4 regions of the Kluyvera sp. 1366 genome follow, and region 1 is predicted to be linked to each of the others. Evidence: predicted binding sites of a transcription regulator. Region 1 holds the regulator's gene; each other region holds the start of a gene.
The links. The regulator PurR, encoded in region 1, represses purine synthesis genes. The targets are predictions, from matches to a motif close to CANGCAAACGTTTGCNTG.
Positions count from the first base shown of each region.

Region 2: purE (5-(carboxyamino)imidazole ribonucleotide mutase) is a predicted target of PurR. The motif match lies at 5,211-5,228, and genes of this name have one in related genera.
Region 3: tusA (sulfurtransferase TusA) is a predicted target of PurR. The motif match lies at 6,257-6,274, and genes of this name have one in related genera.
Region 4: ACVLVH_RS14065 (nucleoside-specific channel-forming protein Tsx) is a predicted target of PurR. The motif match lies at 3,572-3,589, and genes of this name have one in related genera.

Region 1 covers NZ_JBTRDW010000006.1:43,926-51,553, reverse strand. Annotated here, with positions in the region: gene ACVLVH_RS14375 (MATE family efflux transporter) at 1-852, opposite strand, end outside; gene ACVLVH_RS14370 (riboflavin synthase subunit alpha) at 1,050-1,694, shown strand; gene cfa (cyclopropane fatty acyl phospholipid synthase) at 1,746-2,894, opposite strand; gene punC (purine nucleoside transporter PunC) at 3,197-4,399, opposite strand; gene punR (DNA-binding transcriptional activator PunR) at 4,510-5,421, shown strand; gene purR (HTH-type transcriptional repressor PurR) at 5,418-6,443, opposite strand; gene cydH (cytochrome bd-I oxidase subunit CydH) at 6,718-6,807, shown strand; gene ACVLVH_RS14340 (C40 family peptidase) at 6,864-7,628, opposite strand, start outside.
Region 2 covers NZ_JBTRDW010000004.1:280,893-288,520, reverse strand. Annotated here, with positions in the region: gene tesA (multifunctional acyl-CoA thioesterase I/protease I/lysophospholipase L1) at 1-66, opposite strand, end outside; gene ybbA (putative ABC transporter ATP-binding protein YbbA) at 34-720, shown strand; gene ybbP (putative ABC transporter permease subunit YbbP) at 717-3,134, shown strand; partial or broken gene ACVLVH_RS10700 (methyltransferase domain-containing protein) at 3,244-3,438, shown strand; gene purK (5-(carboxyamino)imidazole ribonucleotide synthase) at 3,556-4,620, opposite strand; gene purE (5-(carboxyamino)imidazole ribonucleotide mutase) at 4,617-5,126, opposite strand; gene ACVLVH_RS10685 (UDP-2,3-diacylglucosamine diphosphatase) at 5,258-5,974, opposite strand; gene ppiB (peptidylprolyl isomerase B) at 5,974-6,468, opposite strand; gene cysS (cysteine--tRNA ligase) at 6,687-7,628, shown strand, end outside.
Region 3 covers NZ_JBTRDW010000011.1:28,292-35,919, forward strand. Annotated here, with positions in the region: gene glgC (glucose-1-phosphate adenylyltransferase) at 1-653, shown strand, start outside; gene glgA (glycogen synthase GlgA) at 717-2,150, shown strand; gene glgP (glycogen phosphorylase) at 2,172-4,619, shown strand; gene ACVLVH_RS21185 (DcrB family lipoprotein) at 4,803-5,360, opposite strand; gene ACVLVH_RS21190 (7-cyano-7-deazaguanine/7-aminomethyl-7-deazaguanine transporter) at 5,477-6,142, opposite strand; gene tusA (sulfurtransferase TusA) at 6,335-6,580, shown strand; gene ACVLVH_RS21200 (zinc/cadmium/mercury/lead-transporting ATPase) at 6,577-7,628, opposite strand, start outside.
Region 4 covers NZ_JBTRDW010000005.1:483,449-491,076, forward strand. Annotated here, with positions in the region: gene ACVLVH_RS14045 (LysR family transcriptional regulator) at 1-769, opposite strand, end outside; gene ACVLVH_RS14050 (helix-turn-helix domain-containing protein) at 892-1,260, opposite strand; gene ACVLVH_RS14055 (response regulator) at 1,426-2,085, shown strand; gene ACVLVH_RS14060 (sensor histidine kinase) at 2,082-3,440, shown strand; gene ACVLVH_RS14065 (nucleoside-specific channel-forming protein Tsx) at 3,829-4,695, shown strand; gene yjdN (VOC family metalloprotein YjdN) at 4,820-5,251, opposite strand; gene ACVLVH_RS14075 (LysR family transcriptional regulator) at 5,330-6,232, opposite strand; gene ACVLVH_RS14080 (amidohydrolase) at 6,346-7,628, shown strand, end outside.

The DNA.
Region 1 (7,628 bases):
CATCAGCGAACTGAAGTTGAGTGCAATCTGGTGTCCGGCCACTTTCACGATACCGAGCGGTGATACCAACAGCGCCACCACGGCAAACAGCGTCACCTCAAAGAACAGCGCCAATGCCACCGGCAAACCCAGCGTGAACAGGCGTGACAAAATCGCACGTGACGGTGCAGACCAGCGCATTTTCATACGGATGTCGCGCATGCTTGCCATGCGTTTCACCCAGAAGCGCATCACCAGGAACATCACCCAATAGACCGATGCCGTCGCCACGCCGCAGCCGACGCCGCCTAAGGCCGGCATACCAAAATGGCCGTAAATGAACACATAGTTGAGCGGAATGTTCACCATTAGGCCGAGGAAGCCGAGCAGCATCGCCGGTTTGGTTTTCGACAAACCTTCGCATTGGTTGCGCATCACCTGGAACAGCAGGTAACCCGGTGCGCCCCACAGCAACGCATGCAGGTATCCTTCGGCTTTGGCGGCCAATTCAGGATCGATATCATGCATGGTGTTAATCAGATAACCGGCGTTCCACAGCACCACCATAATCAGGAGTGCAACACCGATTGCCATCCAGTATCCCTGGCGTACTTGTTCCGCGATACGTTCGCGTCGTCCTGAACCGTTGAGTTGCGCAACGGTAGGCGTCAAAGCCAGTAGAAGACCATGACCAAACAGAATGGCGGGAAGCCAGATAGAGGTGCCGACAGCGACGGCGGCCATATCCGTGGCGCTTACCGCACCGGCCATAACAGTATCTACAAATCCCATCGCAGTCTGGGCCACCTGAGCAAGGATGACCGGGATCGCGAGGGCCAGCAATTGACGCGCTTCGGTAAAATACTTCTGCACGTTACACCTGCTTAATTAATGAAGAGAGCGGGGCGAAATCCCCAAAGAATGCGCGCACAGTGTAGCGGCAGCGCTGGCTTCCGCCAAACGTTGATCGCATTTTGTTTAGCAATTTGTGTAAAGTTTGAACTCCGCCAAATTAAGCTGCCGCCGACAAGCTGTGATAAACTGACGCAAACTTTGCAGAGGCTAAGATTATGTTTACTGGAATTGTGCAAGGCACGGCAGAAATTGTCGGCATTGAAGAGAAAGATCTGTTTCGTACCCATATTGTGCGCTTACCGGATGAGCTGTTACCGGGACTGGCGCTGGGCGCATCGGTAGCCCACAACGGCTGCTGCCTGACTGTGACTGAGATTAATGGCGATCGGGTTAGCTTCGATCTGATTAAAGAAACATTGCGCATTACCAACCTGGGTGAATTACAGGTCGGGGATGTGGTGAATATTGAGCGTGCAGCGAAGTTCAGTGATGAAATTGGCGGCCATTTGATGTCTGGCCATATTATGACCACGGCGGAAATTTGCAAAATCATCCAGTCAGAAAACAACCGCGAAATCTGGTTTAAATTACAGGATGCCACGCAGATCAAATATATTCTGCATAAAGGTTTTGTGGGTATCGACGGAATTAGTTTGACCGTTGGCGACGTTACCAAAAGCAAGTTCTGTGTGCATCTGATTCCGGAAACCCTCGAGCGCACCACGTTAGGCGCGAAGAAGTTTGGTCAAAAGGTCAATATTGAGATTGATCCTCATACGCAGGCTATTGTGGAAACCGTTGAGCGCGTATTAGCACAGCGTGAAGCCGCTGCACTGGCGCAGATTGCCAGCGCAGAATAATGGCGTTAAAAAAGGCGCCCTGCGGCGCCTTGATTTATTTCTGCAAGCTCATTAACGCGCTACGCGTAATCCGCCATCCTTGCCACGACTGAATACCACCTGCCACAGCTGAATATCACGGGCACGAAACGCACCGGCGCAGGCGTTGAGATAATAGTCGAACATTCGTTTAAAACGTTCGCCATATTTCTCAGCCAGCTGCGGCCACGCCGCCTGAAAACGTTCATACCATGCCATTAACGTCGTATCGTAATCTGCGCCAAAGTTATGCCAATCTTCCATGACGAAATGTGGCTCACTGGCATCAGCGATTTGACGGACCGACGGCAGACAACCGTTCGGGAAGATATATTTATCAATCCACGGATCGACATTCATATCCGTTGTGAGGGCACCAATGGTGTGCAGTAAAAATATGCCGTCTGGTTTGAGATTGCGGTCAGCAACATCAAAATAAGTGGCATAGTTTTTCGGCCCGACATGTTCAAACATTCCGACAGAAACAATGCGATCATATTGATTATTCAGGTCGCGATAGTCCTGCAGTAAAATAGTGACATCCAGTCCTTCACAGCGTTGTTGTGCCAGTTTTTGTTGCTCTGCAGAAATAGTGACGCCATGCACCGTGACGCCATAATGGCGTGCGGCATATTCCGCCAGTCCGCCCCAGCCACAACCGATATCCAACAGCGTCAAGCCCGGTTCAAGTTGTAACTTGCGGCAAATCATATCCAGTTTGGCCTGCTGCGCGTTTTCCAACGTATCAGCATCTTTCCAGTAGCCGCAGGAATATTGCATATAGGGGTCAAGCATCAGTGAGAATAGATCATTACCCAGGTCGTAATGCTCTTTACCCACAATCCAGGCGCGTTTTTTCGATTGCAAATTAGTAAGACGCGCGGCGGCGATGCGCAACGTATCTTTAAAATGCCGCGGTAATTGTTTATCCAGATGGTGTTTTAAAACGCGATGGAAGAACATATCAAGCTGTTCGCACTCCCACCAACCATCCATGTAACTTTCACCTAATCCGAGCGATCCTTCCTCGAGCACGCGTTTAAAAAAATCTGGATGCTTTACCTGAATATCCCAGGGACGAGTGCCATTAACTGCAATATCAGCACGCTCTAGCAGTTCATTGACGATCCGAAACCAGTGGTTTTCTTCAAGGCTCAATTCTTCTATAACAGATGAACTCATAGCTTCTCCATCACCTTCCGATCTGAACCTGAGAAAAAGAATAGCCAATTTCCCAAGACCTGTGAGAGAACTCACGGAAAATCCGTGCGCCAGAAATCCGACGTTTTACAGAGGCATGAATTTGAATAGAAAAGTTGGACGCCGCACTGGAGTATCGTGCAGACGCCATCCCGCGACAGAGTCGCTAAAGGTATTACATTTATATTATTGATTTAATACAGAATTACTGACCCACTGAGTATATGCTCACGTGGGTCAATATTCAACGGGTTATCGTTAGTTTGCTAACGAAAAGCGTTGGCTTAGAGATTATCTTCGCAGGGACGGGAATTGTGGGCAATATCACTTTGTGCGTTTGCCGATCGCTGGCAGACAAAGCCCACCCACGCCAGTACCACGGTGGCCACCATCACTAATGTGGTGTTGAACAGCGCCTGCTCAAGGCCGGCGGAGACCAGCAGGCTGGCGACAAAGCACAATCCTAACTGGAATAAATTCTGTAATCCTGCCGCTTTACCGGTGGCGTGCGGGAAGGGCGCTAATGCGCTGGCCACCACAATCGGATAGATCGCGCCATTGGCCAGCGCCATGCCGCAGAAGGGCATCAGCAGCACAAACAGCGGCGCTGAAGGCATCAGGGCGATGACAAACAGACTTAGGATGCTCAGACTGTACAGCACCAGCAACCACGGCAGCAGTTGCGCGCCCTGATAACGATTTAACAGCGTGCGGCAGCCAAAGCCGCCAATCAGAAACGCAATGGTCTGCGGAATATAGCTCAGGCCAATATCACCCGGCGTCAGGCCAGCTGCGGCGAGAATGAAAGGTGAGCCCGTCAGCCACGCGAAAAAGCTCGCCGAACATGCCGAATAGATTAAGACGTTACCGCTGTAGACGCGGGTACCCAGCAAAGTCAACCAGCCGGGTTGTTTGCCTGAGGCAACTTTCTCGCGCTTAGGCGAGGTTAATTGCAGCGTACCGATCAGCAACACTACGGCAACCAGCGTCAGCGTGATAAAGATGCTGCGCCAGTGGAAGTGGCCGATCAGCCAGGCGCCGAGCAGCGGTGCCAGCGCCGGCGACAGCGCAACCAGCGGCATAATCGTTGCAAACACTTTATTGGCTTTCGCTTTTGGATAGTGATCCACCACCAGCGCCTGCCAGCTTACGGCAGCCGCACACACGCCAATCGCCTGCATAAAACGCAGCGCCAGCATCAGGCGGACATCGGTCACCCACAGCATTCCCAGACAACCGAGGGCGAAGATGGCAAGGCCCGCCAGCAAAATCGGCTTACGTCCATAACGATCTGATAGCGGTCCCCAAAATACCTGGGCACAGGCAAAACCGCCGAGAAACAGACTCAGGCTGGCGCTGATGGTGCCGGGTGCGCTAGCAAAATCACGCTGCATATCGCCAAAGGCGGGCAAATACATATCCGTGGCAAGAAAGCCGAGCATGCTGAGCACGGCGAGATAAGGCATAAATGCTTTAGATGACAACATGTTGATTCTCTTTTGGGCAGGGTGAACGCCGGGGAGTGTAAAAGGATGCGGCGCGCTTTGTGAAACGCTAATATTTGCATGGTGCTGTTAAAATTTTTGAAGGCAAATTTATGTGGTCAGAATATGCGCTTGAAGTGGTGGATGCAGTAGCGCGCACCGGCAGTTTTAGCGCGGCAGCGCAGGAACTGCATCGCGTGCCCTCTGCCGTCAGTTATACTGTGCGCCAGCTGGAAACCTGGCTGGCGGTGCCGCTGTTTGAGCGCCAGCATCGGGAAGTGGTGATGACAGCGGCGGGCGAGCATTTTGTGCGGGAAGGCCGATCTGTTATCAAAAAAATGCTGGCCACTCGCCGACAGTGTCAGCAACTGGCAAATGGCTGGCGCGGCGAGTTGAGCATCGCGGTTGACTGCATTGTAAAACCGCAGCGCACGCGACAGTTAGTGAAGGACTTCTATCGCCATTTTCCCGATATGGAGCTGATTATCAGCTACGAAGTGTTCAACGGCGTGTGGGATGCGTTGGCTGATGGTCGGGTGGATGTGGCGATTGGCGCAACCCAGGCCATTCCGGTGGGCGGACGTTTTGCCTTTCAGGATATGGGCGCGCTGAACTGGCGTTGTGTGGTGAGCCCTGATCATCCGCTGGTTAACAGCAAGGAGCTGGATGATGAAACCTTGCGGGCGTGGCCATCGCTGGTGCTGGAAGATACCTCGCGTGCGTTACCGCGCCGTATGACATGGACGCTGGATAATCAGCGGCGGTTGGTGGTGCCAGAGTGGGAAACCGGGATGGATTGTTTGCTGGCAGGATTGTGCGTCGGCATGGTGCCTGGCCATTTGGCGCGTCCACTGCTGGACAGCCAAAAACTGGTCGAGCTGGCGCTACCGCAGGCGTTTCCGGACAGTCCGTGCTGCGTTAGCTGGTCAGAACAGCGCGCGTCACCGGCGCTGGCGTGGTTACTGGCTTATCTCGGGGATGCGGAAACGCTGAACCACGAATGGCTCAGCGAAGTGTCGGCTTAGCGGCGGTAGTCGCGGAACGGACCGTACGCCACCGAACGACGTTCAATCAGCGTTGGCTGGACTTCGATAGTTTGCGGATCTTCGCGCTTGCTGGTGATGCGATCCAGCAGCATTTCCAGCGCTTTTTCGCCCAGTTCAGCTTTCGGCTGGTGCACGGTGGTGAGCGCTGGTGTGAAATAGCGCGCGTTGCGCACGTTATCGTAGCCAATCACCGAGATATCCTGCGGTACGCGCAAACCCATCTCATCAGCAGCGCAAATCGCGCCCATCGCCATGATATCGCCACCGCAGAACACCGCGGTTGGACGCTGTTTCTGATTTAAGATCTGTTGCATCGCCTGATAGCCCGATTCAGGCTCAAAGTCGCCCTGAACCACCCACTCCGGACGCACTGTAATGCCCGCTTCGTTCATTGCCTGCAGGAAGCCAGCATGACGTCCACCGCCGGTGTTGCGCTCCATTTGGCCAGGAATGGCACCGATATCGCGATGGCCACGTTCAATCAGATAACGCCCGGCAAGATAGCCGCCCTGAAATGCATTGTCCTGCACGGTATCGGTGAAATCACCGCGTGACGCGCCCCAATCCATCACCACCATGGGGATATTGCGGTTCTCTTCCAGCATCTGCAGCAAATCGTCTGGATATTCCGAACACATCACCAGCAAGCCGTCGACGCGCTTTTGCGCCATCATCGACAGGTAAGCGCGCTGCTTTTGCAGATCGTTGTGAGCATTGCCGAGAATCAGCGTATAGCCGCGTTCGAAGCAGCGGTTCTCCACCGCTTCGATAATTTCAGCGAAGTAGGGCGCTTCGCTGGAGGTCGCCAGCAGACCCAAGGTTTTGGTGTGATTGACTTTAAGACTACGCGCCACGGCACTTGGCGAGTAATGTAATTCTTTGATCGCTTCCCATACGGCGTTACGCGTCTCTTCCGCAACGAAACGCGTTTTGTTGATGACATGCGAAACCGTGGTGGTTGAGACACCCGCGCGTTTTGCGACATCTTTAATTGTTGCCATGAAAATGGTGCTCCTGGGCTTATCGCAACTTACTGATAAGTATATTGTTAAACGTTTGCGTCTGCTAATGCTTTTACAGCCCAAAAAAGCGGGCAAAACGGTATGTTCTAGCAGGCGAAATCACTTCATCACGCTGTAAATACAGCCTGCGCAAAATCTGTTGCGCAACGAAAGGCGGCGATTCTAGCAAGCTGGCGCGGATAACACGAGATTTTTGCCTATTGCTATGCGAAAATCGTCTTAACCCTAATAATTGTGTGACTAAGGAGTTGTGATGAATACCGACCTGAAGCTGGCGCTAATGACCACTGTTGGCGCACTGTTGATGATTATCGCCTTCAGCTTTACCGCGATCATGCATTAACAAAAAAGCCGGAGCTGACAACAGCATCCGGCTTTTTTATGTCTGTTGCGCAACAGCTAGCGAATGGTTTTTGGCGTCATCATACGACGCGCGCCCACATAGTGTTTCTGCCAGTAATCCTCACCCAATGCGCTAATCTGAATATCTTTGCCGGTACGCGGCGACTGAATGAATTTGCCATTGCCAAGATAAACGCCCACATGGTCGGCGGTACCGCGATTGTTGATGCGGAAGAACACCAGATCGCCTTTCTCCAGCATTTCACGCTTAATCGGTGCCGCATCACGCAGGTGATACATCTCATTGGCGGTGCGTGGCAGTTTGAATTTCACCAGATCTTTATAGGCGTACCACACCAGGCCGCTGCAATCGAAACCGGTGTGTGGCGAAGCGCCGCCCCACTGATAAGGTTTGCCGAGTTGACCCATTAATTTGGTCATCGCCGTTTCACGCGCTTTTTGATAACGCTGACGGTGCGCTTTACTCATTTTGATGCCGGTCAGCGCTAAGGCTTCATCATTGACGGCGATCTCTGGCGTTTTCTTCGCTAAACGTTGATGACCGTATTTCTTAGCAGAAAGTTTTAACGGGGATTTTTTGCTGGTGGTTTTGTGCAGCGCGGTTTCTGTTTTGCTCTGTTTTTTGAGTTTGAATTTTTGAACAGCAGTCAGGCGCGATTTTTTGGTGGTGGTCTTCACCGGACGTCGTTTGCGGCGCTCGTCTTCACGTGCGCTCTTTTTCTCTGCTTTAAGCGAACTGGCGTTAACGGGCGCATGCGGAGATGCAGCGGCCACATTAAAGAACAGTTGGGCTAAAGCCAG
Region 2 (7,628 bases), on a different contig from region 1:
CACCAGCAGAAGCAATAACAACAGGAAGGGATAATGCCAGCGGAAAACATTGTTGCAGTTCATCATCTTACTAAGTCCGTCGGTCAGGGAGAGCATCAGCTGACCATCCTTACCGGAGTTGAGCTGGTTGTCAAACCAGCTGAGACCATCGCCCTGATTGGCGAGTCCGGCTCGGGCAAATCCACGCTGCTGGGCATTCTGGCCGGACTGGATGACGGCAGCAGCGGCGAAGTGCATCTGCTTGGCCAGCCGCTGCACAGCATGAATGAAGAGCAGCGAGCGGCGCTGCGCGCGCGCGAAGTGGGCTTTGTGTTTCAATCCTTTATGCTGGTGCCGACGCTGAATGCGCTGGAAAACGTGCAGCTGCCGGCGCTGCTGCGTGGCGACAGCGATCGCGAAAGTCGCCGCCAGGCGGTGGAACTGCTGACGGTGCTGGGTCTGAAAGATCGTCTGCACCATTTGCCGGCGCAACTTTCGGGCGGCGAGCAGCAGCGTGTGGCGCTGGCGCGTGCCTTTAGCGGCCGTCCCGGTTTGCTGTTTGCCGATGAACCCACTGGCAACCTTGACCGTAAAACCGGCGATCGTATCGCCGATCTGCTGTTCTCCCTCAACCGCGATTTTGCCACCACGCTGATTCTGGTGACGCACGATGAACAACTGGCGGCGCGCTGCGACCGTCGCTTACGGCTGCGCGACGGCAAGTTGTGGGAGGAGTCATGATTTGGCGCTGGTTCTGGCGCGAGTGGCGTTCGCCCTCGCTGCTGATTGTCTGGCTGGCGCTCACGCTTGCGGTGGCCTGCGTGCTGGCGCTGGGTTCGATCAGCGATCGCATGGAGAAAGGCTTAAGCCAGCAGAGCCGCGACTTTATGGCGGGCGATCGCACGCTGCGCACCACCGCGCCCGCGCCGGAAGCGTGGCTTAACAAAGCGCGTGATGAAGGGCTGTCGGTCAGCAGCCAGCTGCACTTTATGACCATGACCTTCGCGCAAGAGACGCCGCAGCTGGCGGACGTAAAGGCGGTGGACAATGCCTATCCGATGTTCGGCACGCTGCAAACCGATCCGCCGGGCCTGCGTCCACAAGCGGGCACGGTGTTGGTCGCACCGCGTTTGCTGGCGCTGTTGAATCTGAAAGTGGGCGATAGCGTGGATGTCGGCGACACCACGCTGCGCATTGCCGGGGAAGTGATTCAGGAGCCGGATGGCGGCTTCAATCCGTTCCAGACCGCGCCACGTCTGCTAATGAATCTGGCCGACGTGGAGAAAACCGGTGCGGTGCAGCCGGGCAGTCGTCTGAGCTGGCGCTATAAATTCTCCGGCGATCCGGCACCCCTGGCGCGCTATGACAGCTGGATCGCGCCGCAGCTAAAAGCCGATCAGCGCTGGATCAGCGTGGAGAATTCGGAAGATGCGCTGGGCCGCTCAATGCAGCGTGCGCAGCAGTTTTTACTGCTTTCCGCCTTGCTGACGCTGATGCTGGCGATTGCTGCGGTGGCGGTGGCGATGAGTCATTACTGCCGCAGCCGCTACGATTTGGTGGCGGTGCTGAAAACGCTGGGCGCAACGCGCAAGGCGCTGCAGCGGCTGATTATCGGTCAATGGCTGGCGGTGCTGCTGCTGGCGGCGATTGTCGGGAGCGCCCTGGGGCAGGGCATTGAAGTGATTCTGCTGCTGATGCTGAAACCGGTGCTGCCGGGCGCGCTGCCTGCGGCGAGTTTCTGGCCGTGGCTGTGGGCGATCGGCGCGATGTTTGTGATTTCGCTGCTGGTGGGTTTGCGTCCGTATCGTTTGCTGATGGCGACGCAACCGCTGCGCGTACTGCGGCGGGATGCGGTGGCGAACGTTTGGCCGCTGCGATTCTATCTGCCGGCAATGGCGCTGGTGGTGATTGGCTTGCTGGCGCTGCTAATGGGCGGCAGCAAAATGCTGTGGGCGCTGCTGGCGGGCGTGGTGATGCTGGCGCTGCTGCTGGCGTTACTCGGCTGGGGCACCTTGCTGCTGCTGCGTCGGCTGGTGGTGCGTAATCTGGCGCTGCGCCTGGCGATCAACCGTCTGCTGCGTCAACCAGCGATGACGCTCAGCCAACTGGCGGCGTTTTCGCTGTCATTTATGCTGCTGGCGCTGCTGCTGGTGATGCGCGGCGATCTGCTGGATCGCTGGCAACAGCAACTGCCGCCGGACAGTCCGAACTATTTCCTGCTGAACATCACCAAAGAGCAGGTGCCGCAGGTACGCGACTTTCTGAGCGAGCATCAGCTTAAGCCGGAAACCTTCTACCCGATTGTGCGTGCACGTCTCACCGAGCTGAACGGCAAAGAGGCTGATCCCAAGCTGGATAACGCGCTGAATCGCGAACTCAATCTGACGTGGCAAGCGGAGCGTCCGGATCACAATCCGCTGATTTCCGGTAACTGGCCGCCGCAGCCCGGTGAAGTGTCGATGGAGGTGGAGCTGGCGGATCGTCTGGGCGTGAAGCTCGGAGATAGCTTGACCTTCAGCGGCGATACGCAGCAGTTCAGCGCCAAAATCACCAGCTTGCGCAAGGTGGATTGGGAGAGTCTGCGGCCGAACTTCTTCTTTATCTTCCCGCCGGGCGCACTCGATCAACAGCCACAAACCTGGCTGACCAGCTTCCGCATGGAGAGCAATCCGGCGCTGCTGGCGCAGCTAAATCGCGCATTCCCGACGCTGAGCCTGCTGGATATCGGCAGCATGATGCGCCAGATTGGTCAGGTGCTGACGCAGGTGAGCCAGGCGCTGGAAGTGATGGTGGTGCTGGTAACGGTGTGCGGCGTGCTGCTGTTACTGGCGCAGATCCAGGTTGGCATGCGTCAGCGTCGGCAGGAGTTGGTGGTCTATCGCACGTTGGGTGCCAGCAAGCGCCTGCTGCGCGGCACCTTATGGTGTGAGTTTGCGCTACTTGGCGTGGTGTCGGGGATTGCGGCGGCGCTGGGCGCGGAAGCGGCGCTGTGGGGCTTGCAGCGCAAGATCTTCGATTTCCCGTGGCAGCCAGACTGGACGTTGTGGATCGCCTTGCCGATCGGCGGCGCGCTGCTGCTCTCGCTGTGCGGTGCCTGGTTGGGGATTCGGCTGTTAAAACAGAAGGCGCTGTTCAGAAGCTTCAGTGCCGGATAAGCAAAACGGTTTTGTCTTAAATTTAAGTTCTGGTCTGTGTGAGTCGACTCCTGAAAGCAGACCAGACTTATTTAAGGCTAAATAAACGCTATCACGGCAAAAAGATGGCGGGGTGTTTTTCTTTAGTACCGGCACCACGGATGAAGTGAGCCATTTGGGAATGAACGACTGGTATATCGCGCCGCGTAATGGGCATATCACGATTCATTCGGAAGCGTCGCTGAATGCATTGTTCAGTGCGCATGGGTTCCAGATTACGCATCTGAATCGCTGGAGCCATGTGGCGATGAAGATGGTGGGATAAAGGGAGTTCTGGGCGGGCTGATGCCCTCAGCCCGGCCCTCTCCCAGAGGGAGATGTTAGCTCGATCGGTTCCCTCTCCCAGTGGGAGAGGGCTAGGGTGAGGGGAAAAACAGCTGAACTACAGCTTCTCAACCGCCCACGCAATCCCGCTTGCATACGCTTCCGGCAGCAGCGGCACCAGCGCATTCAAGGCTGACGCCAGACGCGCGTGATCGCTATCGGTGAGATTAAGATGCCCAACCTTGCGGCCTTCACGCACCTCTTTGTCATACCAATGCAGATGCACCAGCGGCTGCTGCAGCCACGCCAGATTCATCTCAGTACCAATCAGATTCACCATCACCGACGGCGCAAACACCACCGGCTTTGGCAGCGCCAGGCCCAAAACCGCGCGCAGATGCAGTTCGAACTGGCTGATTGACGCGCCATTCTGCGTCCAGTGGCCGCTATTGTGCACGCGCGGTGCTAACTCGTTGATCAGCAAACCTTCTGGCGTAATGAAACACTCCATCGCCATCACGCCGACGTAGTTCAGCTCATGCATGATGGCGCTGAGCATCGCTTCCGCCTGCTGTTGCTGTGCGGCATCGGCCTGCGGGAACGCCACGCTGGTACGCAGAATGCCGTCCTGATGCAGGTTGTGCGTCAGCGGATAAAATACCGTGCTGCCATCGTGTCCACGCGCGCCGACCAGCGACACTTCGCCGCTGAAATTAATGCCCTGCTCAACGATGCATTCGCCGTAGCACTCATCCGGCAGCGCATCGGTTTCATTGGCGCGCAAACGCCATTGGCCACGGCCGTCATAGCCGCCGGTACGACGCTTTACAATCGCCAGTTCGCCAAGCGAGTTGAACACATTTGGCCACTCGGCTTTATCGGCCAGCAGCTGCCACGGCGCGGTAGCGAGGTTCAGCTGATCCAGCAGCTGTTTTTGCGTCAGGCGATCGGCCAGACGCGGGAAAATATCGCGATTCACAAAGGCCGGATGGCTCGCCAGTTCGCGCGTTAACGCGGTTTCCGGCCAGCGCTCGATCTCAGCGGTGATCACGCTTTCGGCGATCGGCAGCGCAGAAGGTTCTGCATCTAAGCCCACCGGATAGACCGCGATGCCCAGCGGTTCTCCGGCCTGGCGCAGCATGCGGCCTAACTGACCATTTCCTAATACGCAAACCGGCTTCATGCGTCCTCCCGCGGATCCGGGTTGTTCAGCACTTCATCAGTTTGCGTTTGACGCCAGTGGGCGATGCGCGTTGACAGCGCGCTGTCGTGGATCGCCAGAATCTGTGCCGCCAGCAGGGCGGCGTTGGCAGCACCGGCTTTACCAATTGCCAGCGTACCCACCGGAATGCCGCGCGGCATCTGCACGATGGAGTAGAGGCTATCGACGCCGCTCAGCGCCGCGCTTTGCACGGGCACGCCCAGCACCGGCACCAGCGTTTTCGCGGCCAGCATGCCCGGCAAATGGGCAGCACCGCCGGCACCGGCGATGATCACCTGAAAACCGTTGTCGGCGGCGGTTTCCGCGAAGCTGAACAGTTTGTCGGGCGTACGGTGAGCTGAGACCACTTCAACGTGGAAGGGAACATCCAGGCTGTTAAGAATTTCCTCGGCGAACTGCATGGTAGCCCAGTCACTTTTGGAACCCATGACAATGGCGATACGGGCCGGGGCGGCGTTGGATGACATGCGGTCAACTCCTGTGAATATGCAAACGAACCTGGCCGGGCGGGCAGGCGAAGAAGGGCACAGAGAATAGCATGAGATGGCAGCAAGGAAAACGGTTGCGTAGGCGGAAAACGGGCATTGATGCCCGGATTTCAGAAGGGGAATTCGATCAGGCTGACGCCGCTGGCATCAAGCTGAATCATCGATCCGTTCTCATGCCAGGCACCCAGCACCGCGCGCTCGGCGTTTTTGCCGTGCAGCGGGAAGGCGTGAATGGCGGGACGATGCGTGTGGCCGTGAATCAGAATCGCCACCTGTTGACGCGTCATCGCGGCTTCCACCGCGGACTGATTGACGTCCATGATGCTGACCGATTTATGCTGATTCGCCTGCTTGCTGCCATTGCGCATGCGCGCAGCAATACGCATGCGCAGACGCAGTGGCAACGTGAGGAACAGACGCTGCAACCAGCGCTGATGCACTTTGGCGCGGAAGCGCTGATAGCCTTCATCGTCGGTGCACAAGGTATCGCCGTGCATGATCAACACACGATGTCCGTAGCGATCGAGCACCTTCTCTTCCGGCAGCAGCGTCATGCCGCTGGCACGCGCAAAACGCTGGCCGAGCAGGAAGTCGCGATTGCCGTGAATAAAGAACTTCGGCACCGGCAGCGCCTTGAGCACCGCAGCGATTTGCTGATGCAGCGGATTAGGATCGTCGTCGCCGATCCAGGCTTCAAACAGATCGCCGAGGATATAAAGCGCATCGCACGTGCGCGCTTCACCCTGCAAAAAATGCAGAAAACCGGCAGTAATTGCCGGTTCTTCATGACACAGATGCAGATCTGCGATAAACAGCGTGCGCGACATTACTCGCTAACAGTCACTTTCTGGATGACAACATCTTCAACCGGAACGTCCTGATGCATGCCGCTGCGGCCAGTTTTCACCGCTTTGATTTTCTCAACCACGTCCATGCCTTCAACCACTTCAGCGAACACGCAGTAACCCCAGCCTTGCAGGCTTTCGTCACGGAAGTTCAGGAAGTCGTTGTCTGCCACGTTGATAAAGAACTGGGCTGTTGCAGAGTGTGGCGCCTGAGTACGCGCCATCGCCAGGGTGCCTTTGGTGTTTTTCAGGCCGTTGTTCGCTTCGTTGCGGATGTCTGCTTTGGTATCTTTCTGCTTCATGCCAGGCTCAAAACCGCCGCCCTGAATCATGAAACCGTTGATTACGCGATGGAAGATAGTGTTATCGTAAAAACCTTCCGCGCAGTATTCCAGGAAGTTCTTCACGGTAGCCGGCGCTTTGTCATCGAAAGTTTTGATTACGATATCGCCATGGTTCGTCTGGAAAGTGACCATTATTTTCTTCCTGTCAAGGTTGTCGTCAGTATCAACTGCCACGCCTGTAAGCCGGCGGGGCATTTTTGTAGACGCTTCTTATATCACAATTTCCAATAACGCGTCAGTAACCGGACGGCAGTTGGCAACCGAGCGATGCACAAGTCAGAAAAATACGGCACAATAACCGGCTACGCTGCAAGGGCGTATCCCGCAAACGTCACTAACGGAACCATTCAATGTTGAAGATCTATAACACCCTGAGTCGACAGAAAGAGGAATTTAAACCTATCCACGCCGGTGAAATCGGTATGTACGTGTGTGGTATCACGGTTTACGACCTCTGTCATATCGGCCATGGGCGTACATTTGTGGCATTCGACGTGGTGGCGCGTTATCTGCGTTACGTGGGCTATCAGCTGAAGTATGTGCGTAACATCACCGATATCGATGACAAAATCATCAAGCGTGCCAATCAAAACGGGGAAAGCATTGAAACGCTGACTAATCGCATGATCGCCGAGATGCACAACGATTTCGCCGCGCTCGGCATTCTGCCGCCGGATCTGGAACCGCGCGCCACCCGCCATATCGACGAGATTATCGAGCTGGTCGGCAGGCTGATTGAACGTAAGCATGCGTACGTGGCGGACAACGGCGACGTGATGTTCGACGTGATGAGCGACAAGGATTACGGCGTGCTGTCGCGTCAGGATCTGGAGCAGCTGCAGGCCGGCGCGCGCGTCGAAGTGGCGGATGTGAAGCGCAATCCGATGGACTTCGTGCTGTGGAAGATGTCCAAAGCCGACGAACCGGCGTGGAACTCGCCGTGGGGCAACGGCCGTCCAGGCTGGCACATCGAGTGCTCGGCGATGAACTGCAAACAGCTCGGCACCCATTTCGACATTCACGGCGGCGGTTCGGACCTGATGTTCCCGCACCATGAAAACGAAGTGGCGCAATCCACCTGTGCGCACGATGGCCCGTATGTAAATTACTGGATGCACTCCGGCATGGTGATGGTTGATCGCGAGAAGATGTCGAAATCGCTGGATAACTTCTTCACCGTGCGCGATGTGTTGCAGCACTACGATGCCGAAACCGTGCGTTACTTCCTGATGTCGGGCCACTATCGCAGCCAGCTCAACTACGGCGAAGATAACCTCAATCAGGCGCGTGCG
Region 3 (7,628 bases), on a different contig from region 1:
GCATTTATGTGTTCAACGCCGATTACCTTTACCAGCTGCTGGAAGAGGATCTGCATGTAGCCGATTCCAGCCATGATTTTGGCAAAGATCTGCTGCCGAAAATTGTCGCCAGCGGCGAGGCGTATGCGCACTCCTTCACGCTCTCCTGCGTGCAGGTTGATGAAAACGCTGAGCCGTACTGGCGCGACGTCGGAACGCTGGAAGCTTACTGGCGCGCCAATCTCGATTTAGCGTCGGTCACGCCTGAGCTGGATATGTACGATCACAGCTGGCCGATTCGTACCCACATGGAGCCGCTGCCGCCGGCGAAATTTGTTCAGGATCGATCCGGTAGCCACGGCATGACAATGAATTCGCTGGTCTCGGGCGGCTGCATCATCTCCGGTTCGGTGGTGGTGAACTCGGTGCTGTTCCCGCGTATTCGCATCAACTCGTTTTGCAATATTGATTCCGCAGTGCTGCTGCCTGATGTGGTGGTTGGCCGATCGTGTCGTCTGCGTCGCTGCGTGATCGATCGCGCCTGCGAACTGCCAGAAGGCATGGTCATTGGCGAAAACCCCGACGAAGACAGCCGTCGTTTTTACCGTTCTGAAGAGGGCATCGTACTGGTGACGCGCGCCATGCTGGCCAAATTGGCCGGAGGCGGTCAGTAAGTGACGAAAGAATATAGAGAAAATTGCCGCGTGGAACGTGTGCGATAACAATAGGGGTTCAGGATGCAGGTTTTACATGTCTGTTCAGAGCTTTTCCCGCTGTTGAAAACCGGCGGACTGGCTGATGTCGTCGGTGCATTACCACAGGCGCAAATAGCCGATGGTACGGATGCGCGGGTGTTGATTCCCGCCTTTCCGGATCTGCGTAAAGGGATTCCTGATACAGAGGTCCTGGCGGAGTTGCAAACTTTTGCGGGACCGGTACGCTTACTTTTTGGACAATTTAACGGCGTTGGTATTTATTTAATCGATGCGCCGGGATTGTATGAACGTCCCGGCAGCCCGTATCACGATACGTCGCAGTTTGCTTACGTCGATAACTACCTGCGTTTTGCGCTGCTGGGCTGGATGGGCGCCGAGATTGCCAGCGGGCTGGATACCGACTGGCAGCCAGATATCGTGCATGCGCATGACTGGCATGCTGGCTTAACCTGCGCCTATATTGCGGCGCGCGGGCGTCCGGCGAAAACGGTGTTCACCGTGCATAATCTGGCGTATCAAGGGCTGTTTTCGGCGCGTCATTTGGATGAGATCCAGATCCCGCGCGCGTTCTTCGACATGCATGGACTGGAGTTCTTCGGGCAAATTTCCTACCTCAAGGCGGGGCTGTTCTTTGCCGATCACATTACGGCGGTCAGCCCGACTTACGCGCTGGAGATTACCCGACCGGAATTTGGTTACGGCATGGAATCACTGCTCGAACAGCGACTGCGTGAAGGGCGCCTGAGCGGGATTTTGAACGGCGTCGATCCCGGCATCTGGGACCCGGCGCACGACCTGCTGCTCACCGCGCGCTACGACAGCGAAACGCTGGAGAGCAAAGCGGAGAACAAGCGCCAGCTGCAAATTGCCATGGGCCTGAAGGTGGATGACAAAGCACCGGTGTTCTGCGTCATCAGCCGCCTGACCAAACAGAAAGGGCTGGATCTGGTGCTGGAAGCGCTACCGGGCTTACTGGCGCAGGGCGGACAGTTGGTGCTGCTCGGCCAGGGCGATGCGGAGCTGCAGCAAGGTTTCCTTGCGGCGGCGGCGGAGCATCCGGGCCGCGTTGGCGTGCAGATTGGTTATCACGAAGCCTTCTCGCACCGCATTGTCGGCGGCGCGGATGTGATTATGGTGCCGAGCCGTTTTGAGCCGTGCGGCTTAACCCAGCTGTATGGTTTGAAATACGGTACGCTGCCGCTGGTGCGTCGCACTGGCGGACTGGCGGATACGGTGCAAGACAGCTCGCTTGAGAATCTGGCGGATGGCGTCGCCAGCGGTTTCACTTTTGAAGACAGTAATGCCTGGTCGCTGCTGCGGGCGATTCGGCGCGCATTTGTTCTGTGGTCTCGTCCTGCACTCTGGCGTTACGTTCAGCGGCAGGCGATGGGGATGGATTTTAGTTGGCAGGTGGCAGCACAAGCCTACCGCGATCTTTATCAACGTTTGCTGTAATGAGAGATTGGGATACTTGATATGAATGCACCTTTCACCTATGCCTCACCCACGCTGACGGTTGATGCACTGAAGCACTCAATCGCCTATAAGCTGATGTTTACTATTGGTAAAGATCCATCGATCGCGAATAAGCATGAGTGGCTCAACGCCGCGCTGCTGGCGGTGCGTGATCGCATGGTGGAACGCTGGCTGCGCTCCAGCCGCGCGCAGCTCTCGCAGGATGTGCGGCAGGTTTATTACCTGTCGATGGAGTTCCTGATGGGGCGCACGCTCGGCAACGCGTTGCTGGCGATGGGCATTTATGAGGATCTCAATCAGGCGCTGGAAGAGATGGGCCTCGACCTCAGCGAACTGATGGAAGAGGAGAACGATCCCGGCCTCGGTAATGGCGGTTTAGGGCGTTTGGCGGCCTGCTTCCTGGATTCGCTCGCCACGCTCGGTTTACCGGGGCGCGGCTACGGCATTCGTTATGACTACGGCATGTTTAAGCAGAATATCGTTGACGGCCAGCAGCGCGAATCGCCGGATTACTGGCTGGAGTACGGCAATCCGTGGGAATTCCAGCGCTTTAACACGCGCTACAAAGTGCGCTTCGGCGGCCGTCTGCAACATGAAGGCGCGCGGGTGCGCTGGGTGGAAACCGAGGAGATCGTGGCGATGGCTTACGATCAAATCATTCCCGGTTTTGATACCGATGCCACCAACACGCTGCGCTTGTGGGGCGCGCAGGCCAGTAACGAAATCAACCTCGGTAAGTTCAACCAGGGTGATTACTTCGCCGCGGTAGAAGATAAAAACCACTCGGAAAACGTGTCGCGCGTGCTCTATCCCGATGACTCCACCTATTCGGGGCGCGAGCTGCGTCTGCGTCAGGAGTATTTCCTCGTCTCCTCGACGGTGCAGGATATTCTCAATCGTCACTGGCAGATGCATGAAACCTGGGACAATTTGCCGGACAAAATTGCCATCCACCTCAACGATACGCATCCGGTGCTGGCGATCCCGGAACTGATGCGCATACTGATCGACGAGCAGAAATTCAGCTGGGACGATGCCTTTGAAGTGACCTGTCAGGTGTTCTCCTACACCAACCACACGCTGATGACGGAAGCGCTGGAAACCTGGCCGGTGGATATGATTGGCAAGATCCTGCCGCGTCATCTCAGCATTATTTTTGAAATTAACGACTACTTCCTGAAAACCATTCAGGAATATTACCCGGATGATTGGGAGCTGTTAGCGCGCATCTCGATCATCGATGAGAACGACGGCCGCCGCATTCGCATGGCGTGGCTGGCGGTGGTGGTGAGCCACAAAGTTAACGGCGTGTCAGAGTTGCACTCCAACTTGATGGTGCAATCACTGTTCGCTGACTTCGCGCGTCTGTTCCCGGGCCGTTTCTGCAATAAAACCAACGGCGTGACGCCACGTCGCTGGCTGGCGCTGGCGAATCCGGCGCTCTCCGAGGTGCTGGACGAGGCGATTGGCCGCAACTGGCGCACCGATCTTGGCCAGCTCAACGAATTGACCACGCAGATCGATTATCCGGCCTTTATCCAGCAGATCGCCGACGCCAAGTTTGCCAACAAAAAACGCCTGGCGGATTGGGTGGCGAAGAACATGGATATCGTGCTCGATCCGCATGCGCTGTTTGATGTGCAGATTAAGCGCATCCACGAATACAAACGTCAGCTGCTGAACGTGCTGCACGTTATCACGCGCTACAACCGCATCAAGGCCGATCCCAGCGCAGAATGGGTGCCGCGCGTTAATCTCTTCGCCGGCAAAGCGGCGTCGGCCTATTACGTGGCGAAACACATCATTCACTTGATCAACGATGTCGCCAATGTGATCAACAACGATCCGCAGGTGAAGAACAAGCTGAAGGTGGTGTTCATTCCAAACTATGGCGTGAGCCTGGCGCAGATCATCATTCCGGCGGCGGATCTCTCCGAGCAGATCTCCACTGCCGGTACCGAAGCCTCTGGCACCAGTAACATGAAGTTTGCGCTGAACGGCGCGTTAACCATTGGTACGCTGGATGGTGCCAACGTTGAGATGCTGGAGCATGTCGGCAAGGAGAATATCTTTATCTTCGGCAACACTACGCCGCAGGTTGAGAAGCTGCGCACCGACGGTTACAACCCGCGTAAGTATTATGAGGATGATCCTGAGCTGCATCAGGCGCTGACGCAAATCGCCAGCGGGGTGTTCAGCCCGCAGGAGCCAGGGCGCTATCGCAATCTGTTTGATGCGCTGGTGAACTTCGGCGATCACTATCAGCTGCTGGCGGATTACCGCAGCTATGTGGACACGCAGGACAAGGTGGACAAGCTGTATCGCCAGCCGGATAAGTGGCAGCGCAGCGCGGCGCTGAATATCGCCAATATGGGTTATTTCTCGTCGGACCGCACCATTCAGGAATATGCGGATGAGATCTGGCACATTTCGCCAGTGAGATTGTAAGGCGAGGATTGCAGAACCAAGTCGCCATGAATGGCGACCCTTCGTGAACACCCAAATCGATACCCAAAATCATTTGGACGGCAGGAAGGCGGCAAATGAGCGAATCCCCGGGAGCTTACTTTAGTAAGTGACCGGGGTGAACGAATGCAGCCAACGCACCTGCCGTTCGAAGGATGAAGGGTATTATTTCAACGTGATGCTTTTGACGATCCCATCTGCATCGCTCTGTGCTTGCTGCTGATTATCTGCTGGCAAGGTAATTTGCAGCGTCAGCAGTTTGCCATCCACTTTCGCCAGAATCACCGAAGACCATGAGGTCTGATTGTTGGCAGAAATCACCGTATCCAGCTGCTGTGCCGGCTGGTCTTTCAGCGTCACCGCTTTGTTAGACACCACCTGCAGCTGTGGGTCGCGACCGCGCTGCTGCTGTTCCAGACGCTGTGCCAGCGCATCAAGCGCTTCGTTGGTGGGATCGCCGGCAATCACGATAATCGCGCGCTGACCGGTTTCGTCGGCATAGACGTGCATGTTGGTGGATTCAGAGCCGAGCTTGCCGCTCTTGTCAGACATGCCCGCCGGTAGAGAGAAACTCAGTTTGCCGTCCATCAGGTTAACCGTCTGGGCCGACTGGCTGGCGCTCGCACCGTTGCTGTTCGCTGCCGCATCATCTTTCTTCTGGTCACATGCCGCCAGGCCGATAACCAACAGGCCAATACCCACATATTTCACTACGTTACGCATTCTTTTCCCTTTTACATGATTCCAGTCAGCCGTTATACAAGCGGATTTAGTTAGCAAAAGCAACCGCCGGAGTGTCAGGAAATCTTAGCGTAATGCGGCATTTAGTGTATGTGCAATTAGCCGAAATTGATCTGCTGCTGCGCGGAACGTTCGGCTAAGCGCTTCAGCATGGCATTTAGCAGCACGCCGTAAGCGGGTAGGAAGAAGATCATGCAGATCAGCACTTTGAAGCTGTAATCCACCAGCGCGATTTCGACCCAATGCGTGGCCATAAACGGATCTGGGCTCTTGTAGAAGGCGATGAAGAAGAAGGCCAGCGTATCGCTGATATTACCGAGGAACATCGCTGCCGCTGGCGCAATCCACCACTGCGATAAACGGCGCAAACGGTTAAAAACGTGCACATCGAGGATTTGTCCCAGCGCATAAGCCATAAAGCTGGCGCAGGCGATACGGGCAACAAACAGATTCACCTCTTCCAGTGACGCCCAACCTTGCCATTCGCCCTGATAGAACACACACGAAACAATGTAGGAGATCACTAGCGCGGGAATCATCACCGCCAGAATAATGCGACGTGCCAGCGGCGCGCCAAAGATGCGCACGGTCAGATCGGTGGCGAGGAAAATAAACGGAAAGCTAAACGCGCCCCATGTGGTGTGAAAACCGAAGATGGAAACCGGCAGCTGGACCAGATAGTTACTGGAGGTGATCACCAGCAGATGGAATAGCGATAGCCAAAACAGCGCATGCATGCGCTGACGTGCAGAGAAGTTAATCATTGTAAGCCTTTTTAGTGATGGGGTGAGGGAACCCAGATTCGTGCATTGGCACGGTGGTAAATAAAAATCGGCGGCATCTTAACGCGTTGCGCAATTTATGCAATGGTTAATTTTAACGCAATCGTTATCGCCTTGCGTTGGCTTATTCGCGCGCTAGAATGAGCGCCCATCCCTAACAACTGACAGAGAATCATGAGCGATCCCTTTTCTGCGCCTGACCATCAGCTTGATGCCCTTGGCCTGCGCTGCCCGGAGCCGGTAATGATGGTGCGTAAAACCGTGCGCAGCATGCAGGCCGGTGAAACCTTGCTGATCATTGCTGACGATCCCGCCACCACGCGCGATATCCCCGGTTTCTGCCGCTTTATGGAGCATGAGTTGCTGGCACAGCAGACCGAAAGCCTACCGTACCAGTTTCTGATTAAAAAAGGCGCCTAACGCTGACGCAGCAAGCGCAGCGCGTTGGCTGTCACCAGTGCGGTGGCACCGGAATCCGCTAAGACCGCCAGCCACAAACCGGTGAAGCCGAGCAGCGTGGTGACCAGAAAAATCGCCTTTAATCCCAACGCCAGCGCCACGTTCTGACGAATGATGGCACGCGTGCGCCGTGCCAGCACAATGGTGCGCGGCAGAATCGCCAGCTGATTTTGCGTTAATGCCACATCTGCGGCTTCCAGCGCCACATCGGTGCCGCTGCCCATCGCAATGCCGATGGTGGCGGCTTTCATGGCGGGCGCATCGTTAATGCCATCGCCGACCATCGCCAATGCGTGCTGTGTGCCTAACGTCCTCACCGCCGCAACTTTATCGGCGGGCAGTAAACCTGCCCGATAATCGATGTTGAGCTTAGCGGCAATGGCCGCAGCCGCGCGTGGATTGTCGCCGGTCAGCATCATGCTGTTAACACCAAGCTTCTTCAGTTCAGACAGCGCGCTGAGGGCTTCAGTGCGCAACTGATCCTGCAAGGCTAACGCGCCAAGAACCTGCTGCTCCTGCAACAGCAGCACCACAGTTTGGCCTTGCGCTTCCAGCTGAGCAATCTGCTGCTGTTGTGCATTATCAAGATGGCTGACTTCGCGCGGCGTCAGCAGTTGATAGGTCACGCCATCTATCGCAGCACGAATACCACTGCCGGCCAGCGTTTGCTGCTGTGCAGCTTGCGGAAGCCTGAGCGCGCGCCGCTCGGCCTCGCTGACAATCGCCCGCGCCAGCGGATGGGTGGAACCCTGTTCAACGGCGGCGGCGATGGTGAGCAAGTTGTTTTCCGCCATCACGCCAAATGGCTGGATGTGGCTGATCTGCGGTTTACCGGCGGTCAGCGTGCCGGTTTTATCGAACGCCATCATATTTACGCGACTGAGCCGCTCCAGCGCCGCGCCGCCTTTGATCAGCGCGCCCTGACGCGCGGCAGCAGCCAGGCCGGAAGTGATGGCAGCGGGCGTGGAGATCACCAGCGCACAGGGGCAACCAATCAGCAACAGCGTCA
Region 4 (7,628 bases), on a different contig from region 1:
CCTGCTGGATTTCGCCGCGCGCTAAGGCATCTTGCGTCATATAAGCGGGCAGATAAGCGATGCCGGTGCCCGCCAGTGCGGCATTAAGCAGCGCCATGCTGTTGTTGGCGCGGAAACGGCTGTGCACATCCAGCGCCAGGCGCTGTTTATCACGGCGAAACGGCAGCGCGGCGGTGTGCGCGGGGCCGTGAAACAGCAGCAAGTCGTGGCGCATCAGGCGGTCGGGATGATCGATGGGCGCATGCGCCGCCAGATAATCTGGCGTGGCGTACAAGCCCCAATCAATGCTGGCGAGTTCACGATAATTGGCCGCGTCGGGCGCACGCGCGCGGATCACAATCGCCACGTCGGCGCTGGGTTGCGGGTCATCGCTGGTGGTGAGGTCGAGATCGACGTTGATGTGAATATGGCGGCGAATAAAGTCATTCAGCGTCGGCACCACGCACTGACAGCCGTAGGTGATCGGCGCCTGCAAGCGCACGTTGCCTGCGGGAAGTTGATGTACCTGCTGCACAAAGGCGTCGGCGCGATGCATCTCTTCCAGCATGCGCACGCAGAACGGATAGTAGGCCTGGCCGAGCTCCGTCAGCACCACTTTGCGCGTAGTGCGCTGCAACAGCTTGATGCCGAGGCGCACTTCCAGCCGCGCCACTTCACGGCTGACGTGCGATTTGGAGACGCCTAAGGTGCGTGCGGCTTCGCTAAAGCTTTGCCGTTCCACGACGCGTGCAAACAGCATCATGGCGGAGAGATTGTCGCTGTTATCCATGTTCTCTGGCAGTTAAGAGAGTGAGAACAGCAGCTTAAAAGCAAAAGGCGTCATTAGTCCATCAGCGTACATTTCGTAGCGGCGCGATGAATTGCGCCGCTACGAATGCGCATAGGCATACATCAACTCGCCATCGCCAATGGGAACAATAAACGATCCGGCTCAACGCGACGCTGGCGGCGCAGCTGGCCTGGCGTCACCATGAAGTAGTTTTTGAAGGTGCGAGTATAAGCCTGCTGCGTATCGAAGCCGTAACTCATCGCCACCTGCAAAATCGCCTCATCGCTGTTAATCAGCGTCAGCGCAGATTCGGTTAACCGGCGCTGGCGAATGTACTCGGCCAGTGAAAAGCCGGTGTGCTGACGGAACAGACGTTGCAGATGCCAGCGGGAGTATCCCGAGCGGCGTGCGACTTCATCCAGATGCAGATCGTGCCCTAAGTTATTCTCTATCCAGTCCAGCAAACTACGGATAAATTCGCGCTGATTCATGGGATTCTCCTGCGTTGGCAATATGTCCAGTGCCGCCACAATAGCGCGTTAAATTTATCCCTTAATTAGCAGAAAATTAGCGCAGAATTAGCAAGCGGGAAAACGGGTATAATTCTGGCCTAATTATCTGTCGCTACACTGCGTTCAGTTAAGTTGGAGGGCATCATGCGTGTGCTGCTGGTAGAAGATGACGAAATGATTGGCGCGAATCTGCAGCAAGCGCTGGAAGCGGCAGGTTGGTCGGTGGATTGGGTACGCGACGGCGTGTATGCCAGCAATGCCTGGGCTGAAGGCGGCTATACCTGCGTGTTACTGGATCTGGGCTTACCGCGTGAAGATGGCCTGCAGGTGCTGCGCCGTGCGCGCACGCGCGGCGACATGACGCCGGTGCTGGTGCTCACCGCCCGCGATACCGTGCAGCAACGTATTCAGGGATTGGACAGCGGCGCCGACGACTATTTGCTGAAACCCTTTGATCTGCAAGAAGTGCTGGCGCGTATGCGTGCCATTACCCGCCGTCGCCACGGTGCAGCAGATTCTCTGCTCGGCAGCGGCGATGTGCAGATCGACATCATGACGCGCGAAGTGCTGTACAAAGGCCAGCGCGAACAGCTCACCGCACGCGAATATGCCCTGCTCTACGCCTTGCTGGAGCGGCCGGGCGCCATTCTTTCGCGCGAACAGTTAGAAAACCGCATTTACGGCTGGGGCGAAGAGGTCAGCAGCAACGCGGTGGATGTGCTGATCCACGGTATGCGTCGCAAACTGGATAACGAAGTGATCCGCAACGTACGCGGACTTGGCTGGCGGGTACCGGCAATATGAAACCTTTCACCTTTATGCGCTCGCTGCGTAATAAGCTGCTCGCCACGCTGGTGATTCTGCATCTGGCGATGATTGGCGGCGTCACCTGGTATTTCTATCACTGCTACGGCGACATGATGGGCACCATGAAAGACGACCAGCTCGCCAAGATCGCCGATGCGTGGGCCAGCAGCCAACGTATGCCGGCCCTAATGCCAATGGTGATGCATGAAGAGAAACTGAAAAGCACCTATATCGTTCAGCTGTGGGACGAAAGCAATCATCTGCGCGCCAGCTCCTGGCCGGGCCTGCATGCGCCATTGCAGCTGAAAAAAGGCTGGACCGATTTGAAAGTCGGAGACTGTGGCGACGACTGCGAATGGCGTGTTTACACGCGGCCCGGCGAGCTGGGCAGTGAAATTGGCAACATTCAGGTGCTACACAATATCGGCTACATGAAAAGTATCATGGTCAAGCGAGCGCTCTCCGCCATCATTCCGCTGGTGCTGATGATGCCGCTCTCACTGATTGTGATATGGCTGGTGGTGCGCGCTATTACGCGCGATTTGCGCGTGGCGTCGCGCCATATCGCGGCGCAGGAAACCCTGCACCCGCATAGCGTTTCACCTGATGGTTTACCGGATGAAGTGCTGCCGCTGGTGGCAGCTTACAACGCCTTGCTGGATAGACTGCGCGCGGCATGGTCATCGCAGCGCCAGTTCCTTGAAGATGCGGCGCATGAGCTGCGCACGCCGGTCACCGCCGTGACCTTGCAGCTGGAGAATCTGCGGCAACATATTCAACCCGGTGAAGCCAGCCGCCAGTTTGACCAGCTGGAAGCGGGCGTGACGCGCACGCGCCATCTGGTGACGCAGCTGCTGAATATCTCGCGTCAGGAAGATCAATCGGTGGTCGCCACAGTGGAAAGCATCGAACTGGACGACCTGCTGAAAGAGAGCATTGAGCAGCTGATGGTGGTGGCGGATAAGCGCGGCATCGATATCGGCTTCAACGGCACCACACACTATCGCCTGCACGCCAGCCGCTCCGATCTGCGCAGCCTGTTCGATAACCTGATTGGCAATGCGATGCTGCATACGCCGGAAGGCAGTTTGGTCGATGTGCTGCTGCATCGCGTCGGCAATCACACCGTGGTGGATATCGTCGATAACGGTCCCGGCATGGCGGAATCCTTTATCGAGCGCGCCTTTGACCGCTTCACCCGTTCGCCGGATGTGCAGGCGCAAGGCAGCGGACTGGGCTTGTCGATTGTGCGCAGCGTAGCGCAGAAACATCAGATGCAGGTTGCGCTATCGAACCGCCACGATCCGCAGGGCCAGATTGCCGGCCTGCAGGTACGCGTGACATTGCCATAAACTTCACCGTGCCGTAGCGGCGCAATGTATTGCGCAAAGTTGCTATGGGCACGGTGCGACATCAAAACAACGCGATAAATCGCGCCGCTACATCCTTTCCCTACATCAATAACTTTCCCTGCTGAACGCGACACGTAAACGGTTGCGGGGTTCCGTTCGCTACACGGGGTTAATGTGATAGCGATCACATTTCCAGTGAATCAAACTGCAACACTTTTTGACAAACGTGACCAAAATCTATTTTCTATGCCTCTGTTACAGGCACATTACGCAAGCTTGAAAATCTGGCGATGCAGACCGGATACGACAACTCACTGCCCATCCCCTGGGATCAATTTCACCCGATCGCGGCGACGGCCCGGCGATCAAAAGCATGTGGTTAACAATAATGAAATATAAAGCGTTGATAGCAGGGGCCTTATTGGCCAGCAGCTGGACTGGTGCGGCACAAGCAGCAGACAGCGATCCGCAGTACGTTTCTGACTGGTGGCATCAGAGCGTGAACGTGGTGGGCAGTTACCACACCCGTTTTGGACCCCAGTTCAACAACGACGTGTACCTGGAATATGAAGCCTTTGCCAAAAAGGATTGGTTCGATTTCTATGGCTACCTCGATCTGACCAACTTCTTCGGCGTGGGCAACAGCAACGCTAACGGCGTGTTCGACCACGGTTCGCCGATGTTCATGGAAATTGAGCCACGTTTCTCCATCGATAAGCTGACCGGCACCGATCTCTCTTTTGGTCCGTTTAAAGAATGGTACTTCGCCAACAACTACATCTATGACATGGGTCGCAACAGCGATAACCGTCAGAACACCTGGTACATGGGTCTTGGCACCGACATCGATACGCACAGCGATATCGGCCTGTCGCTGAACGTTTACGCTAAATACCAGTGGGAAAACTACGGTGCGGCGAACGAAAACAGCTGGGATGGTTATCGCTTTAAGGTGAAATACTTTGTGCCGATTACCGATCTGTGGGGCGGCAAGCTGAGCTATATCGGCTTCACCAACTTCGACTGGGGTTCAGATCTGCGTGATAAGTCCGATCGTTCACGCACCAGCAACTCGATTGCGTCCAGCCACATTCTGTCGCTGAACTACGATCACTGGCATGTTTCTACCGTGGCGCGTTATTTCCACAACGGCGGCCAGTGGGCTGACGGCCAGGAGCTGAACTTCGGTAACGGTCCATTTGAAGTGAAATCAACCGGTTGGGGTTACTATTTGGTGGTGGGTTACAACTTCTAAGTTGTTGGTTTCCCTCACCCTAACCCTCTCCCACAAGTGGGAGAGGGAACAGATCGTGCCCCTACCAACTCCCTCTCCCGCTTGCGGGAGAGGGCTGGGGTGAGGGCCAGCGCGCACCATCCACTCAAATCTGCGGCTTATACGCATTTACCATCCACGGCACGCCGAACTTATCGGTCAACATGCCAAAGCCATTGGCCCAAAACGTCGGTGCCCAGCTTTTCGTCACCTCACCGCCCGCTGACAACGCATCAAACCAACGCTTGCCCTGCGCCTCATCCGGCGTGGATAAACTCACAGCAAAACCGCCATACGCCGCCTGCGGTGCGCCGTCACTCATCATCAATTCACCCTGCCCGATACGCAGATGGGCATGCATGATCTGCTCCGGCGAAAAGCTCACGCCCGAGATGCAGCCTTCATCCTCCACCGGCGTTTCATCCGGCATATCGCCATAGGTCATCTTGAACAGCAGCTCGCCGTCGGTGGCGTCGAGGTAGAAGGCAATCGCCTCTTCGCAGCGACCGCTGTAAAACACATACGGGGTAACTTGCATGGTCTGTTCTCCATAAAGGGAATGTCCACTGCAAGTGTAGTGCGCAATAGTTATACAGTTGCGAGCCGGGCCGCACTCTTACCTTTGCTGACAGTAGCGCCGGAACAGCTGCGCCATGTAGGCACTCATCGGCGTCAATGCGGTGTCTTTGCGCTGGATAAGATAAAAAGTGGCTTTCGGTAAAGGTTCGTCGAGAACGAGGGAAATCAGCTGGCCGCCGTGCGTCGGGTCTTCAATCACGTCGCGCGAAATAATGCTGACGAAATCGCTCTGCGCCACCAGGCTGGTGCAGGCCATAAAGGTCTCGCAGGTGACGACGATTTTCGGCGCCATGCCGCGCTCACCAAACAGATCGTGCAGCAGCCGATAATAGCTCCCTTGCGGTGTCGGCATGGTCCAGTCGCAGTGTTGCAGCTCGGCCAGCGTGCGCGCATGCGCCATCGGATGCCCTTTGCGCATCACCACCTGATAATCGCGCTCCATCAGCCGTTCAAAAACTAACTCCTGATCGAGATGATTTTTATCGTAGGTATTGATGGTGAAATCCAGCTCGCCCTGACGCAGTTCATGCACCATCGAAACCAGCTGACCTTCAACAATCCGCACCTTGACCAGCGGATATTCGCGATGAAACTGATTGATCACCTGCGGCATGACGGTGCGCGCAATACTGCCACCCACGCCGATATTGACGCGCCCGCCAGCCAATCCCAGCCGCTGCTGAATATCTTCCTGCGCCACCCGCAACTCTTCCAGCACCAGGCTGGCATGCTTGAAAAAGTTATCACCGATATCAGTCAGCGTAACGCCCTGCTGTCGCCGCTCGAACAGGCGCGCGCCCAGCGCCAGCTCCAGTTCCTGGATCGCTTTGGTCAGCGCAGGCTGTGAAAGCCCGGACAAGCGGCTGGCGGCGCGGATGCTGCCCTGACGCGCCACAGCAACAAAAGCGCGCAACTGATGAAGTTTGAGGTTCGCAGACATAGTTTGGTGATAACCATTGTTTATCAGTAGCAAGATATTCGCATCTTATGCGCGGCAAAACCAATGTGTAGATTCGGATAAATGCATAAAAAACCAACACAAAGGAAATGCCGATGAAAACCCTTTCTGACCTCGTCAACGCGCGCATCCCGCAGATGCAGGCCTGGCGACGCGATCTACACCACTTTGCCGAATCGGGCTGGCTGGAGTTCCGCACCGCCACGTTGGTGGCTGAAGAGCTGCATCGTCTTGGTTATCAACTCAAGCTGGGCCGCGAGGTGATCGATGCCGACTCGCGCATGGGATTGCCCTCTGATGAAGTGCTGGCGCAGCAGGAAGCGCGCGCGCTGGAACAAGGCGCGCTGCCGCAGTGGATTAAACACTTCTCCGGCGGATTTTGTGGCGTGGTCGCCACGCTGGAAACCGGTCGTCCCGGCCCGGTGATGGGTTTCCGCGTGGATATGGATGCGCTCGATCAGAACGAAAGCCGCGCCGCCGATCATCTGCCAACGCGCGAAGGCTTTGCCTCCTGCAATCCCGGCATGATGCACGCCTGCGGTCACGACGGCCACACCACCATCGGTTTGGCGCTGGCGGGCGTGTTGATGGAGATGAAAGCGCAGCTGAGCGGCACCATCAAAATCATTTTCCAGCCAGCGGAAGAAGGCGTACGCGGTGCGAAGGCGATGGTGGCCGCTGGCGTGGTGGATGATGTCGATCTGTTCACCGCCATTCATCTTGGTACCGGCGTGCCCGCCGGCGAAATCGTTTGTGGCAGCGACAGCTTCCTCGCCACCACCAAACTCGACGTCAGTTTCACCGGCGTCGGCGCGCACGCCGGCGGCAAACCGGAAGAGGGCCGTAACGCCCTGCTGGCGGCGGCGCAGGCAACGCTGGCGCTGCACAACCTGCCGCAGCACAGCGGCGGTGTGGCGCGCGTCAACGTCGGCGTATTGCAGGCCGGAACCGGACGCAACGTGGTGCCCGACTGCGCGCTGATGAAGGTGGAAACGCGCGGCGTCAGCAACCAGGTTAACGATGATATCTATCAGCAGGCGCTGCGCGTGATTGGCGGTGCGGCGGCGATGTACGGCGTGGAATATGAGGTCAAGCTGATGGGCGGCGCGCGCAGCTGCACGCCGAGCCCGCCGTGGGTGGCGTTCATCCACCAGCAGGCCGAGGCGCTGGGCATTTTCACCTCAGTGGTCGATACGAAACAGCAGGCGGCGGGCTCGGAAGATGCCACTTACATGCTGGAGCGCGTGCAGCAGCGCGGCGGCCAATCCTCCTACGTGATTTTCGGCTGCGATCTGGCGGCGGGCCATCACAACGCGAAGTTCGATTTTGACGAAGCGATCATGGCGACCGCGGTGCAAACGCTGGCGACGCTGGCCCT